DNA from 3 places in the Actinoplanes subglobosus genome. Region 3 is predicted to be linked to each of the others. Evidence: riboswitches for the same ligand, from Rfam matches in the RefSeq annotation. Region 3 holds a riboswitch; each other region holds the start of a gene.
The links. Region 3 has a riboswitch for cobalamin ahead of cobN (cobaltochelatase subunit CobN). Riboswitches for the same ligand answer to the same signal wherever they lie in the genome.
Positions count from the first base shown of each region.

Region 1 (5,125 bases), on a different contig from region 3:
TTCCGTTTTCCGCGCAAGCTGGAGCGGCAGCACCCGAGCCCGTCGCGCGAGTCCCGGCGTCGGCAGATTCAACGAGTCGAGCCGGTCGGCAGGGGATCGGCCCGGTCCATCACGGTGGAGGGCGGCCTCTACCTCGTCGGCCGAGACCTGGTCATCACCTACCACTGTGATGGTTAGACCATCTTTCATCCTAGGATGCTCTACAGGATGTGCGGCAAGCCGCACGACTTCAAAAACTGAAAGGACGGCTTCGCCGACCGGACAAAAATTGGGGTAGGGTTCCGGGCGTGACTGCCGGGTCGGCCTTGGGCCATTACCGAGTGGGGCACCCGGCTAGCGCTTGATCGCCGGGCGACCGCCACGGTCGCCTCGTGCCCGCGCTCCGCCACCTCTCGTTCGTCTCTTCTCTGTGCTTGCTGCCGTCGTTGGGACGGCTGTTTCTGCTGCCCCGCGCGTCGACGCGGGATTCTGTGCGGACTATCGAAAGCTGAGAATGTCGAACGATTTCAACTCTTCCGTCATTGCCGAGTTCCGGGCCAATCAGGGCCGGGTCGGCGGGATGTTCGAGGGTGGCCGGCTGTTGCTGTTGACGACGACCGGGGCCCGGAGTGGGCGGCCGCACACGGTGCCGCTGGGGTATCTGCCCGATGAGGATCGGGTGCTGGTGATCGGTTCCAACGGCGGGCAACGCCGGCATCCGGCGTGGCTGCACAACGTGCGGGCCAATCCGGTGGTCACGGTCGAGAGCAGCGTTTTCGTGTACGAGGCGACGGCGACCGTGCTGTCCGGGGAAGAACGTGACGAGCTGTTCGCGCGTGCGGTCGAGCAGGAGCCGGCGTGGGCGGACTATCAGCGGCAGGCGGGCCGGGAGCTGCCGGTGGTGGCGTTGGTGGCTCTGCCGGTGGCGGGTCCGCCGAAGTCGAATGTGGGTTCGCCGGGTGAGTTGCTGCGGGTGGTGCATCAGGCGTTCCGGCGGGAGCTGGAGTTGATCCGCGGTGAGGTGGTGGCGTCGGGTGCGGTGCTCGGCGCGCAGTTGCGGGTGAACTGTCTGACGTTGTGTGCGAATCTGCACGGTCATCATGTGCATGAGGATCGTGGGTTGTTTCCGGCGCTGGAGTATGCGGATCCGGGTCTGGGGCCGGTGCTGGAGCGGTTGCGGGCCGAGCACGGGACGGTGGCGGCGCTGTTGGAGCGGTTGCGGTCGGTGCTGGGGGATCCGGCGTTGACGCGGGAGGAGTTGCTGGCGGCGGTGGATGCGTTGACCGGTGATCTGATCGCGCATCTGGATTACGAGGAGTCGGCGCTGGCCGGCGTCCTGTAGGTCCCGCCAGGGGCAGCGCCTCGCCGCTTGGCGGGGCGCTGCCGCCTGGTTCGCGGTCAGGGGCGTACGTAGACGGTTGTGGAGTGGGCGGGGCGGAAGCCGTGGGCCTGGTAGAAGGCGGCGGCGGGGCTGTTGCGTGCGGTGAGCAGGTACCAGTGGGTGATGTGGGGTAGCTGCCGGGTGAGGTCGTGCAGGAGGCGGGTGCCGTGGCCTTGGCGCTGGTGGTCGGGGTGGACGAGCATTTCCTGGAGGAGGAAGTGGTCGTCGGGTCCGTAGCGTTCGAGGTGGCCGATGGCGAAGCCGGTGAGGGTGCCGTCGGCGGTGGTGGTGTGTGCGGTGTGGGTGCGGGGTGTGGTGAGCATGTCGTGGAGGCGTTGGGTGGCGTCGGCGGGGTGCCAGTTCTCGTTCCAGGGTGGGCGGTTGAAGGTGTCGACGAAGAGGGTGGCGTAGGCGTCGAGGTTGTCGGTCATGGCTGGAGGGTGAGGGTCATGTGGACGCTGTTGGGGTCGGGGCGGTAGTCGGCGAAGGGTTCGCAGGGCTGGAAGCCGAAGCGTCGGTAGAGGGTGCGGGCGGGGTGGAAGAAGTCGTCGGCGCCGGTTTCGAGGTAGAGGCGCTGGTAGCCGCGGGTGTGGGCTTCGGCGATGAGGTGGGTCAGCAGGGCTGCGGCGACGCCTCGGCGTTGGGCGGTGGCGGCGGTGCGCATGGATTTGATCTCGGCGCTGGTGGGGTCGAGGTGTTTGAGGGCGCCGCAGCCGAGGAGGTGGTCGCCGTCGTGGGCGGTCCAGAGGGTGATGTCGGGGGCGCGGAGGCTGTCGAGGTCGAGGGCGTGTTTGCTTTCGGGTGGGGTGATGGCGCGCATCTGGTCGACGTGTTCCTGGAGGAGGGCGGCGATGGCGGGGCCGGTGAGGTCGTCGACGGTGATGTGGTAGTTCACGGTCGGTGATTTTACGGAGTGGCGGGCGCTGATCGCGGCGGCGGTGGCGCTGGTGGTGCGGCATTCGCCGGAGGGGCTCGGCTGGGTCGCGTATGGCGGGTCCGGTTGGTCAGAGGTGCAGGGTCCAGCCGTGGTGGTGGGTGAGGCGGGTGACGGTGAGGGGGGCTACGGCGAGGCTGCGTGTGCTGGGTGGCAGGCCGAGGGCGGCGGCGATGAGCAGGCGGATGACCAGGGGGTGGGCGATGGCCGTACGTCTGCTGGTGGTGTTTTGTGCGAGCCAGGCGGTGAGTCGGGTGGTGGCGGTGGTGAGGGATTCGCCGCCGTGGGGTGTTGCGGTGGGGTCGGTGAGGAATTGGTGGAGGCCGGCGGGGTCGATCTGGTCGAGGGTGTTGCCGGTCCAGGTGCCGTAGTCGGGTTCGGCGAGGGCTGGTTCGGTGGTGGTGGCGGGTGCGCCGAGGAGGGTGGCGGTCTGCTGGGCGGCGTGGGTGGGGGCGATCAGCCAGGGCTGGTCGTCGGGGAAGTGGCGTGGCAGCAGTGCGGGTGAGTTCTTGAGGGCGACGGTGGCGTGGTGGCCGGCTTCGTCGAGGTGCGGGTCGCCGCCGAACACGGCCCGGCGTAGTGCGGGGGTGTGTCCGGCGGCGATCAGGCGTAGTGCGTTCACGCGGTGGTGATGGGCTCCGCGGTGGCCTGCTTGCGGGTGGTGCTGTGGGTGAGCAGGGCGGCGAAGGTGATGCCGAGGGCGGTCCAGAGGATGGTCTGGGTGCCCAGTGACGAGATCCGGAAGTCCCAGAGGAGGGTGGCTGGGAAGTCGTCGGGGACTTCGTGGAAGGTGGGCAGCAGCGTGTAGGCGATGCCGACGACGGTGAGGAAGGCGGCGGTGCCTGCGGCGGCTTGGCGCCAGGGGTGGGTTTGGGTGCGGGAGGCGAGCACGGCGGCCCAGACGGCGACCAGTCCGAGGACGAGGACGGCGAGGTAGGCGGCGGTGCGTTGGTTGATGGTGTCGGGGTTGCCGACGGCGGGTGGGTTGGGTGGGTATTTGAGGTAGGGGACCAGGACGATGCCGGTGAGGGCGGCGGCGGCCAGGCCGAGGGCGGCGTGGGTGTCGCTGCCGGTGCGCAGGCGTCGTCGTAGGAGGGTGTAGGCGGTGGCGAGGATGCCGCCGAGGGCGACGCCGTAGAGGCTGGTGGCCAGCAGGAGGCCGGCGGTGCTCTGGATGTCGCGGTCGACGAGTGGTTGTTCGCCGGTGTCGCCGGTGGGGGCGGCTGCTTCTTCGATGGCGATGGCCGCGTTGATGTGCGGTTCGCCGGCGAGGTAGGCGAAGCCTCCGGCGAGCAGGCCGGCGATGAGGCCGGCGAGCAGGCCGCGGAGCAGGAGCTGGATGTAGCCGGGTTGGGTCAGTGGCACGGGACACCGAGCAGGTGGCGGCCGTCGTGCATGAGTTCGTGCAGGTACATGCCGCTCTGGGAGAGGGCGCCCTGGTCGAAGGCGACGAGGTAGGCCAGCAGGAGCATCAGGCCGGTGAAGCCGGCTGCGGTGGCGAGGAGTTTGCCGGAGACCGCGGGGGTGGTGATGGTCTGTGCCTTGGACATGGCGGAGTCAACCTCCTACGGGATGACGCGTCCCGATCGATGGGGCCTGCGGCACGTGAGCGTCCTGACTCACCGGCCCCCTGGCTGGGGGCCCGTTTACAGTGGCGCGACCGCACCGGACTCTCACCGGTTTCCCTCACACACCGCAGATTGGCTGTTCTCAACCTAATGGCCGGGGTGCCGCCGGCACAACCGGGCACCGGTAGCATCCACGCCGGTCACTGTGGTGCGGGGGTGTGTGCGGTGCGGTTGGTGGCGGCGGTCGTGGTGGGTGTGTGTGCCGGTGTGGTGGTGCCGGCCGGGCCGGTTGCGGCGGCGCCGTGTCTGGGTGCGGGGTCGGTGGTGGCGGGGGTGCCGGCGGAGTTGCGGGCGTATGCGCCGGCGCGTCTGGCGGGTCTGGCGACCGGTGCCGGGGTGCGGGTGGCGGTGGTCGACTCCGGGGTGGATGTGCGTAATGCGCAGTTGAAGGGGCAGGTCGCGGCGGGGCGGGATCTGTTGCACGGTGCTCCGGACGGGCGGCGTGACTGTGTGGGGCATGGGACGGCGGTGGCGGGGATCATCGCGGGGCTGCCGGATGTGAGTACCGGGGTGCAGGGTTTGGCGCCGGGGGTGACGATTGTTCCGGTGCGGGTGACCGAGGACACCGACAGCAGGGGGCAGCAGGAGATCGCGCGGTCGCGGTCGAGTGCGGATGCGTTCGCGTCGGCGATCCGGTGGGCGGCGGGTCCGGCGGATGCTGACGTGATCAACATCTCGCTGGTGATGCCGTTGGAGGATCCGGCGGTGCGGGATGCGGTCGCTGAGGCGGTGCGGTCGGATGTGGTGGTGGTCGCGGCGGCCGGTAATGGTGGTGCGGAGGCGGGGGTGGCGTATCCGGCGGCTTATCCGGGGGTGATCGGGGTGGCCGCGGTGGGGGCGGACGGGTTGCTGGCCGGTTATTCGCAGCCGGGTGCGCATGTGGACATTGCGGCGTTCGGTGATCAGGTGACGGTGTTGTCGCCGGTGCGGGGGCATCGGTCGGTGCAGGGGACGAGTTTTGCGGCGCCGTTCGTGTCGGCGACGGTGGCGTTGTTGCGGGAGCGGTTTCCGGGGGAGAGTGCGCGGGAGATCACGGGCCGGTTGTTGCGGTCGGTGGATCCGGCGCCGGGTGGGCCGCGGAGTGTGGCGTACGGGGTGGGGCTGTTGAATCCGTATCGGGCGTTGTCGGAGGAGGCGGGTCCGGTGGTGGCGGCGGTGCCGGCCGGGTCGCCGGTGCCGGTGGTGGTGGCGTCGCGGGGTCCG
Region 1 is NZ_JBHSBL010000019.1:139,415-144,539, forward strand. It holds gene ACFO0C_RS26015 (LAGLIDADG family homing endonuclease) at 1-177, shown strand, start outside; gene ACFO0C_RS26020 (nitroreductase/quinone reductase family protein) at 494-1,321, shown strand; gene ACFO0C_RS26025 (GNAT family N-acetyltransferase) at 1,378-1,791, opposite strand; gene ACFO0C_RS26030 (GNAT family N-acetyltransferase) at 1,788-2,255, opposite strand; gene ACFO0C_RS26035 (histidine phosphatase family protein) at 2,365-2,916, opposite strand; gene ACFO0C_RS26040 (CbtA family protein) at 2,913-3,659, opposite strand; gene ACFO0C_RS26045 (CbtB domain-containing protein) at 3,650-3,844, opposite strand; adenosylcobalamin (AdoCbl) riboswitch at 3,853-4,006, opposite strand; gene ACFO0C_RS26050 (S8 family serine peptidase) at 4,088-5,125, shown strand, end outside.
Region 1: another riboswitch for cobalamin. It lies ahead of ACFO0C_RS26045 (CbtB domain-containing protein); the one in region 3 lies ahead of cobN (cobaltochelatase subunit CobN).

Region 2 (5,125 bases), on a different contig from region 3:
CCTGGTACCGAGCCCGACCAGGGCGAGCGTGCCGCGACGGCGGAGCAGGCCGAGGGCCTGGGCGATCACGTCGGGACGGCCGGTGGTGTCGATGGCGTGGTGGGCGGCCTCGGGCTCGGTGCCGGTGGCGCCCAATGCGACGGCCAGCTCGCGGCGTGCCCCGACCGGGTCGACGGCGATCACCTCGCAGCCCAGCGAGACGGCGGCCATCACCGCGGACAGGCCCACGCTTCCGGCGCCGAAGACGAGCACCGTGTCGCCGGGGGAGGGGCGGAGCACGTTGAGGACGGTCCCGGCGCCGGTCTGTACGCTGCAACCGAGCGGCGCGGCTACCGTGGGTGACAGGGTGCTAGGTACCCGTACCACATTGGTCTGATGGGCGAGCAGATGGGTCGCAAAGCTGGACTGGCCGAAGAAGTTGCCGAAGACCTTGTCTTCGCCGCTGCTCAGCGGCGTGCTGCCGTCGGCGCGGGTGCCGCGCATGTTGAGATCGCTGAGCAGGCAGTAGGCCGGATGCCCGCCGCGGCACAGTTCACACAGACCGCAGCTGCGGTAACTGACCGCGACCGTGTCGCCGACGGTGACCGTGGTGACCGCGTCGCCGACGGCCTCGACGACGCCGGCGCCCTCGTGGCCGAAGACCATCGGGGAGATCCGGGCCGGCCAGCGGCGCCGCATGCTGAGGTCGGTGTGGCAGATGCCGGCCGCGGTGACCCGGATCAGCACCTCGTCGGTGCGCGGCGGTTCGAGGTCGAGGTCGCGGAGGGTGAACGGTCCGCCGGCCGTTTCGACGAGCGCTGCCCGGATGCGCACCGGCTCACTCTCTCTCGAGGACGAAGTAGTAGTGCCGGCCGTCGTCGAGGACGCCCTTGCCGTTCATGACGCCGAGCAGGGTGTCGTCGTCGACGCGTTTGAAGTGGTCGAGGACCGGCTGGCCGTCGTAGACCATGGTCGCGGTCGTCTCGCCGCGGAACTCGACGGCGTAGAGGGCGGCGCCGCCCTTGGCCCGTTCGACGTCGTCGAACAGGTTGCCGTCGTCGTCGCGGCAGACGAGCGGGGCGACGTCGGTACGGGAGGTGAAGCGTTTGCCGTGCCAGCGGATCTTCGGCAGGTAGCCCTCGAAGCGGTGGCCGCTGACGAACTCGCTGCCCCGCCAGGAGCCGAGGATCTCGTCGGGCCCAGTTGTCGGCAGTGCGGCCCAGAGATCGTCGAGCTCGTCGATCGTGGTCTTCCCGGCGTCGGCGCGGATGTCGGCGATACGGCGGCGAGCGGTTGCGGCGTCCATGTCCCACCCCTCTTATTGACGTTCCGCCAATATAAGCGACACGCCATGTGGTGTCGACGGTCGCCGAGTGTGGCCATATATAGTGCCTCTCGCAGCTGGTTCGGGCAGGTCGCACAGACCTGCCCGAGGCAACAGGGAACCCGGTGCAAAACCGGGACTGCCCCGCAGCGGTGAGTGGGAACGACCGCCGTCATCAAGCACTGGGCCTCGCGAGAGGCCTGGGAAGCGACGGCCAGTAGGGATGAGCTGGACGCCCACGAGTCCGAAGACCTGCCAGCGCGCCGCACGTCACCGTGGCGTGCGGCGGTCGAAGGCCGCGTGGGACGGCTGACGCCGAAGCGTCCCCGCATGCCCGGGGACCGATGGTGTCCGCCCCCACGCGCCCGCTCGCGAGGAGAGGGCATGACACTCACGCCGCAGAAGACGGCGGTGCCGGAGCAGCGACGGCACGTGATGCAGGTGCGCAAACGCAACGGCGACCTGGAGACGGTCGACGTCAACAAGATCGTCAAGGCGGTCGAGTTGTGGGTCACCGACCTCGACGAGGTCGATCCGCTGCGCGTCGCGACGAGGACCATCAGCGGCCTGTACGACGGCGCGACCACCGCCGAGCTGGACAAACTCTCGATCCAGACGGCCGCGGAGCTGATCGGTGAGGAGCCGCAGTACTCGAAGCTGGCGGCGCGGCTGCTGGCCGCCTACGTCGACAAGGAGGTCCGCGGCCACGGTGTCGCGAGCTTCAGCCAGTCGATCCGTCACGCGCACGGTCTCGGCCTGATCGGTGACGGGACGGCCGCGTTCGTGGCCCGCAACGCCCGCAAGCTCGACGACGCCGTGGACGTCACCGGTGACCTGCGGTTCGAGTACTTCGGGCTGCGCACCGTCGCCGACCGGTACCTGTTGCGCCACCCGACGTCGCGGCTGGTCGTCGAGACACCGCAGTACTGGCTGCTGCGTGTCGCGTGCGGCCTGTCGACGGACGCCCGCGAGGCGATCGGCTTCTACCGGCTGATGTCGTCACTGGCCTATCTGCCCAGCTCACCGACACTCTTCAATTCGGGCACCCGGCACACGCAGATGTCGTCGTGCTTCCTCGTCGACTCGCCCAGGGACGAGCTGGACTCCATTTACGAGCGTTATCACCAGGTCGCGAAACTGTCGAAGTTCTCCGGCGGCATCGGCATCGCATGGTCGCGGATCCGTGGCCGCGGCGCGCTGATTCGCGGCACGAACGGCCGGTCGAACGGCATCGTCCCGTTCCTGAAGACCCTCGACGCCGGGGTGGCCGCGGTCAATCAGGGCGGCCGTCGCAAGGGCGCCGCGTGCGTCTATCTGGAGCCGTGGCATCCGGACGTCGAGGAATTCCTGGAACTGCGGGACAACACCGGTGAGGAATCACGCCGGACCCACAATCTCAACCTGGCGAACTGGATTCCGGACGAGTTCATGCGCCGGGTCGAAGCCGATGAGGACTGGTCGCTGATCGACCCGTCCGACGCCCCTGAGCTGCCGGATCTGTTCGGTGACGCCTTCACCGAGGCCTACCGGGCGGCGGAGAAGAAGGCGGTCAAAACCGTCAAGGCCCGGGATCTGTACGGGCGGATGATGCGCACGCTCGCCCAGACCGGCAACGGCTGGATGACGTTCAAGGACCGCTCGAACGCGCTGTCGAACCAGACCGGCGAACCGGGCAACGCCATTCACCTGTCGAATCTGTGCACCGAGATCCTCGAAGTGAACAACGACGAGGAGACGGCGGTGTGCAACCTCGGGTCGATCAACCTCGGCGCGCACGTCACCGCCGACGGCGTCGACTGGGAGCGACTGCGCGCGACGGTGCGGACGGCAGTGGTCCATCTGGACCGGGTCATCGACATCAACTACTACCCGTCGGCGCAGGCGGCGGCCTCGAATCCGCGCTGGCGACCGGTCGGGCTCGGACTGATGGGATTGCAGGACGCGTTCTTCACCCTGCGGCTCCCGTTCGACTCCGACGAGGCCCGTTCCCTTTCCACGCGGGTGCAGGAGGAGATCTTCCTGACCGCGCTGGAGACGTCGGCCGGGCTCGCCGCCGTTTCCGGGCCGCATCCGGCCTATTCCGAGACCCGCGCGGCGAAGGGTCACCTGCACCCGGATCTGTGGGGCGCGTCGCTGACCCAGACCGCGCGTTGGGAAGCGCTCCGCTCGACCGTCGCCGAGCACGGGCTGCGCAATTCGCTGCTGGTCGCGATCGCGCCGACGGCGACGATCGCGTCGATCGCCGGCGCCTACGAATGCATCGAGCCGCAGGTCTCCAATCTGTTCAAGCGCGAGACGATGTCCGGCGAGTTCCTGCAGATCAATACCTATCTGGTACGGGAGCTGAAGTCCCGTGGTCTGTGGACGCCGGAGATCCGCGAGCAGATCAAGCGGGCCGACGGATCGGTGCAGGGCATCGGCGAACTCCCGGACTCCGTGAAGGAACTCTTCCGCACGGCGTGGGAACTGCCGCAGCGCGCCCTGATCGACCTGGCCGCGGCCCGGGCCCCGTTCATCGACCAGTCCCAGTCGCTGAATCTCTTCCTGGCCGCGCCGACCATCAACAAACTGTCGTCGATGTACCTTTACGCCTGGAAAACCGGCCTCAAGACCACCTACTACCTGCGGTCGCGACCGGCGACGCGGATCCAGCAGGCGACCGTGTCGCTCATTCCCGCGCTGACCGCGGAGGCCTGCTCCCTGGAGAACCCCGAATCGTGTGAGGCCTGCCAATAATGCTGCTCGACCCCGGAATGGACCTGACCCTGCGGCCGATGAAGTACCCGCACTTCTTCGACCGGTTCAAGGACGCCATCAAGAACACCTGGACCGTGGAGGAGGTCGACCTGCATTCCGACCTCGCCGACCTGGCCCGGCTGACACCGGCCGAGCAGCATCTCGTGTCACGGCTGGTCGCCTTCTTCGCCACCGGGGACACGATCGTGGCGAACAATCTGGTCCTCAACCTCTATCAGCACGTGAACTCGCCGGAGGGGCGGCTCTATCTGTCCCGGCAGCTGTTCGAGGAGGCCGTGCACGTCCAGTTCTATCTCAATCTGCTCGACACCTATGTGCCCGACGAGCAGGAACGGTTCGAGGCGTTCGCCGCTGTCGAGAACATCCCGTCGATCGCGCGGAAGGCCGAGTTCTGCTTCAAGTGGATCGACTCGGTCTTCGAACTGCGCCGGCTGGAGACCCGGGAGCACCGGAGGGCCTTCCTGCTCAACGTCATCTGCTTCGCGGCGTGCATCGAGGGACTGTTCTTCTACGGCGCGTTCGCGTACGTCTACTTCCTGCGGTCGCGAGGCGTTCTGCAAGGGCTGGCGTCCGGCACCAACTGGGTGTTCCGGGACGAGAGCATGCACATGGCGTTCGCTTTCGACGTCGTCGACCAGGTTCGGGCCGAGGAGCCCGACCTGTTCGACGCCGAGATGGAGCGGCAGGTCCGCGACATGCTCGCCGAGGCCGTCGAATGCGAGGTCCAGTTCGCGGCCGACCTACTGGAGCAGGGCGTCTCCGGGATGTCGCTCGGTGACATGCGCGAATACCTGCAACACGTCGCCGACCGGCGGCTCGCCGCACTCGGCATCGACCCGATCTACGGCAGCAGGAACCCGTTCGCGTTCATGGAATTGCAGGACGTGCAGGAGTTGTCCAACTTCTTCGAGCGGCGCGTTTCGGCGTACCAGGTAGGGGTCTCCGGAAACGTCAGCTTCGACGACGATTTCTAGGGACCGCAAGCGGCCGCCCCCGTTCTTTCGGAGGCGGCCGCTTGCCGGTGCGCCGGTCAGACCGTGACCGGCGTGGTCTCCCGCGCGGCCG
Region 2 is NZ_JBHSBL010000041.1:38,569-43,693, reverse strand. It holds gene ACFO0C_RS47285 (NAD(P)-dependent alcohol dehydrogenase) at 1-813, opposite strand, end outside; gene ACFO0C_RS47280 (DUF4334 domain-containing protein) at 818-1,285, opposite strand; cobalamin riboswitch at 1,365-1,577, shown strand; gene ACFO0C_RS47275 (ribonucleoside-diphosphate reductase subunit alpha) at 1,688-4,039, shown strand; gene ACFO0C_RS47270 (ribonucleotide-diphosphate reductase subunit beta) at 4,039-5,034, shown strand.
Region 2: another riboswitch for cobalamin. It lies ahead of ACFO0C_RS47275 (ribonucleoside-diphosphate reductase subunit alpha); the one in region 3 lies ahead of cobN (cobaltochelatase subunit CobN).

Region 3 (5,125 bases):
GTACGCCCCGGGGCGGGACCCGAAGATCCGCGTCCGCGCCCGTCGCCAGTCGCCGTGCTCGCCCTGGTCGCGCAGCGCGTGCTCACGGACGTAGTTGTCCGGCTCGTCCAGCTCGGCGATCAGCTTGAAAGCGTCGTCGAGCAGCGCCACCACGTGCGGGAACGCGTCCCGGAAGAAGCCCGAGATACGCACCGTCACGTCGACGCGGGGACGGCCCAGCTCCTCGGCGGTGATCGGCTCCAGCCCGGTGACCCGCCGGGACGCCGGGTCCCAGATCGGGCGGACGCCGATCAGGGCCAGGATCTCGGCGATGTCGTCACCGGCGGTGCGCATCGCGCTGGTGCCCCAGGCGGAGAGGCCGACCGAGCGTGGCCAGTCGCCGTGGTCGGCGCGGTAGCGGGTGAGCAGCGACTCGGCCATCGCCTGGCCGGTCTCCCAGGCGAGCTGGCTGGGGATCGCCTTCGGGTCGACCGAGTAGAAGTTACGCCCGGTGGGCAGCACGTTGATCAGGCCGCGCAGCGGGGAGCCGCTGGGACCGGCCGGGACGTAGCCACCGTCGAGCGCGTGCAGGACGTGGGTGAGCTCGTCGGTGGTCTTCGCGAGCCGGGGCACCACCTCGGTGGCGGCGAACTCCAGCACCCGCACCACATCAGGATTGTCCGAGATGTCGGGCACGGTGGTCGGCCACCCGGCCTCCTCCATCCTCGTGACCAGCTCGCGGGCCTCCGCCTCGACCCGGTCGGTCTCCGCGGTGGACGCGTCCTCGGCCAGGCCGAGCGCCTCCCGCAGGCCGGGCAGGGCGGCCACCTTGCCGGCCCACATCTGCCGTGCCCGCAGCATCGCCAGCACCAGGTTGATCCGGGCCTCGCCGGTCGGCGCCGCACCGAGCACGTGCAGCCCGTCGCGGATCTGCACGTCCTTGACCTCACACAGCCATCCGTCGATGTGCATGATGAAGTCGTCGAACTCCTCGTCGTCGGGCCGGTTGGCCTGACCGAGGTCGTGGTCCATCTTTGCGGCCTGGATCAGCGTCCAGATCTGCGCGCGGATCGCCGGCAGCTTGGCCGGGTCGAGGGCGGCGATGTTGGCGTGCTCGTCGAGCAGCTGCTCCAGCCGGGCGATGTCGCCGTAGGACTCGGCGCGGGCCATCGGCGGGATCAGGTGGTCGACCAGGGTGGCGTGCGCCCGGCGCTTGGCCTGGGTGCCCTCGCCCGGGTCGTTGACCAGGAACGGGTAGATCAGCGGCAGGTCGCCGAGGGCCGCGTCGGTGCCGTCCGAAGCGGACATGCCGACGTTCTTCCCCGGCAGCCACTCCAGGTTGCCGTGCTTGCCGACGTGCACGACGGCGTGCGCGCCGAACTCGTCGGCCAGCCACCGGTACGCCGCCAGGTAATGATGCGACGGCGGGAGGTCGGGGTCGTGGTAGATGGCGACCGGGTTGGCCCCGAACCCGCGCGGCGGCTGCACCATGACCACGATGTTCTCGTCGCGGAGGGCGGCCAGCACGATGTCGCCGCCGTCGGTGTAGAGCTCACCCGGCGGCGGGCCCCAGTGCCGCTCGACACTCTCCCGGAAGTCGTCCGGCAGCGTCACGAACCAGGACTCGTACGCCACACCGGAGATCCGGACCTTGTTTTCGGAGAGCTGCTCCTCGGTGAGCCAGTCGGGATCCTGGCCACCGGCCGCGATCAGCGTGTGGATGAGACCGTCGCCGTCATAGGTCCCGAAGTCGCCGATCCGGTAACCCCGCTCCGCGAGCGCGGCGAGCAGGGCGACCGTCGAGGCCGGGGTGTCCAGACCGACGGCGTTGCCGATCCGCGAGTGCTTCGTCGGGTAGGCCGACAGCATCAGCGCGATCCGCCGGTCGGCCGGCGGCACATGCCGCAGCCGGGCGTGCGCCACAGCGATCCCGGCCACCCGCAGCGCCCGCTCCGGGTCGGCCACGTAGACCGACAGCCCGTCCTCGTCGATCTCCTTGAAGGAGAACGGGACCGTGATGATCCGCCCGTCGAACTCGGGGATCGCCACCTGCGTCGCCGCGTCCAGCGGGGACAGACCGTCGTCGCTGGCCTCCCAGGCCGCGCGCGAACTGGTCAGGCACAGGCCCTGCAGGATCGGCACGTCCAGGTCGGCGAGGACACCGACATCCCACGCCTCGTCGTCGCCACCCGCGCTCGCCGTCGCCGGGCGGGTGCCGCCGGCGGCCAGAACCGTCACCACCAGCGCGTCAGCCTTGCGCAGCTCGGCCAACAGCTCCGGCGGGGCGGTCCGCAGCGAGGCCGTGAAGATCGGCAGCGCCCGGCCGCCCCGGGCCTCGATCGCCTGGCACAGCGCCTCGACGAACGCGGTGTTGCCGGCCATGTGGTGGGCCCGGTAGTAGAGCACCGCGACCGTCTCCCGGCCGCCCTCGGACGCCTCGCGTGGCAGGAGCCCCCACTGTGGGGTCTCGACCGCCGGAGCGAACCCGTTGCCGGTCAGCAGCACCGTGTCGGAGAGGAAGTCGTGCAGTGCCGCGAGATTGTCGGCACCGCCCTGCGCCAGGTAGGTGTGCGCGTCCGCGGCGACACCGGCGGGCACGGTGGACAGCTTCATCAACTCGGCGTCGGGCGCCTGCTCACCGCCGAGGACGACGACCGGCAGACCGCTCGCGAGCAGCGCGTCGAGGCCCTCCTCCCAGGCCCGGCGGCCACCGAGGATACGCACCACCACGAGGTCGGCCCCGTCGAGCAGGGCGGGCAGGTCGTCGACGGCGGTGCGGGCCGGGTTGGCCGGGCGCCAGGCCGAGCCGCTGGCCCGGGCGCTGAGCAGGTCGGTGTCGGACGTCGACAGCAGCAGGAACACAGCGCACTCCCCCTCGGGGTCCGCGCCCCGGGTAGACGGACATCACGGCGACCGGAGTTCCTGGCTCCCAGAGAAATGCCCTGGTGACAGTGGCGGGACCGCGCCGGACTCGCACCGGCTTCCTCCGCGGCGTCGCCGCTCGTTGGCCCCTAACCTTTCCGAACCCCGGTGTCCCGCGTCAAGGCGGAACGGCCGCTGTGACGCTCCCGACCCACCGCACGACGGAGGTGAATTCCTGTCGGGGGTCGGCCGTAGTATCCGGGCCATGACTCCCCGTTCGTCGGACACCGACGCCTGTCCCGGCGCGCTGCGGCTGCATGCCGCGGCCGACGGCATGCTGGCGCGGGTCCGGCTGCCAGGGGGCATGCTGTCCGGTGCTCAGCTGCGCTCGCTGCGCGAGCTGGCCGAGGAGTTCGGCGACGGCTGCCTGGAGCTGACCTCCCGGGCCAATCTCCAGCTCAGAGCATTGAGACCAGGCGATGCGCCGGCGTTGGCGGCCCGGTTGCGGTCGGCGGGCCTGCTGCCTTCCCCGACCCACGATAATGTACGGAACATTGCGGCCCCGCCTCTTCCAGGATCGCTTCTCCGCGCTCTCGTAGGACGGCTCGACCTCGCGATCCAGGCTGACGCCACCCTGGCCGCGCTGCCCGGTAAGTTCCTCTTCGCCATCGGCCAGGTCCCGCTCGCCTCCGACGTGGCCGCGGTCCCGGTGCCGCCGTCCACAGTCGTCCCGTGCCCACCCGCCGCTTCCGCCGTCGACGGACCGTTCGTGATCAGGCTCGGCGGGCATGACACCGGGCTGCGTGCCGGCTACGACGACGTCGTGCCCACGATGGTCGCCGCCGCCCACGCGTTCCTGGCCGAGCGGGCCGAGCAGCGCTCCGGCAGCGCTGCGGCGTGGCGGTTGCGCGAGCTCATCGACGGCCCCGCTCGCATCACGGCCCGGCTGGCCGCCACACTCGGCGTGCCGCCCGACCCGGTGACCGTCACGCCCGGCGTGACGATCGTGCCCGTGGATGTCGCGGTGCCCGTCGAGGCGCCGGAGCCCGGTGACCTGATCGGGGTGCTGCCACAGGAGGACGGGCTCGCCGCGGTCGCCGCGCTGGTGCCGTTGGGGCGCCTCGATGGCGTGCCGATGAGGGTCTTGGAGGCCGCGGAACTGCTGGTCGTGACGCCGTGGCGTGGCGTGGTGGTTGCCGATCTGCCACCGGCGGCGGCGCCGGCCTGGGCGGATCGCCTGGCCGGAGCCGGTCTCGCCGTGGCGCCCGGTTCGCCGTGGTCGGGAGTGACCGCCTGCGCCGGCCGGCCAGGTTGCGCGAAATCGCTGTCCGACGTGCGCGCCGACGCGACCGCCGCGGCCCGTTTCGTCGACGGCCTCCCGGTTCACTGGGTGGGTTGCGCCCGCGCGTGCGGCAGTCCGGCGGGAGCGCACGTCCGCGCCGAGGCGACCACGGACGGCTACCTGATCACTCGCCATCCGGCCGGTGGCGGTGAGCCGGGTGTGCACGTCGCCACCGCCGTCCGGGCGGGATCAGCGTCCGGACGGCGGGCACCGTCCGGAGATTCCGGGCTAATCGGACCATCGACGCCGGCCGCCCGACCACCGATGATCGGCGTCTCCGCGCCGGTCACGGCAGCAACGGCCCCGGAGGACACAGCGACGCCGGCACGACCGGGAGGTGCGGCAATGGACCGACCGGAGGACAGGACGGCGCCGGCACAACCGGAAGACGTGGCGACGCCGGCACGACCGGGAGGTGCGGCAGTGGACCGACCGGAGGACAGGACGGCGCCGACACGGCCGGAAGAGGTGGCGACGCCGGCACGACCGGGAGGTGCGGCGGTGGCGTGGCCCGGGGACGCGGCGGCGAGTGGGCTGGAAGACGTGATAGCGGTGGCTAGGAGGCTCTGAACCATGGAGTACGTGCGCGACGGCGCGGAGATCTACCGGCGGTCGTTCGCCACGATCCGGGCCGAGGCGGATCTGTCGGGGCTGCCGGACGACGTGTCCCGGGTGGTGGTCCGGATGATCCACGCCTGCGGGATGGTGGATCTGGTGGAGGACGTCCGGTTCAGTCCGGCCGTGGTGACCGCGGCCCGCAAGGCGCTGCTCGGCGGTGCCCCGATCCTGTGTGACGCCGAGATGGTGGCCTCCGGGGTGACGCGGACCCGGCTGCCTGCCGCCAACGACGTGGTCTGCACCCTGCGGGACCCCGCTGTTCCGCAGCTCGCGGCCGGGATCGGCAACACCCGCAGCGCCGCCGCCCTGGACCTGTGGGGCGAC
Region 3 is NZ_JBHSBL010000038.1:8,753-13,877, forward strand. It holds gene cobN (cobaltochelatase subunit CobN) at 1-2,841, opposite strand, end outside; cobalamin riboswitch at 2,876-3,002, opposite strand; gene ACFO0C_RS46870 (precorrin-3B synthase) at 3,107-4,753, shown strand; gene ACFO0C_RS46875 (precorrin-8X methylmutase) at 4,757-5,125, shown strand, end outside.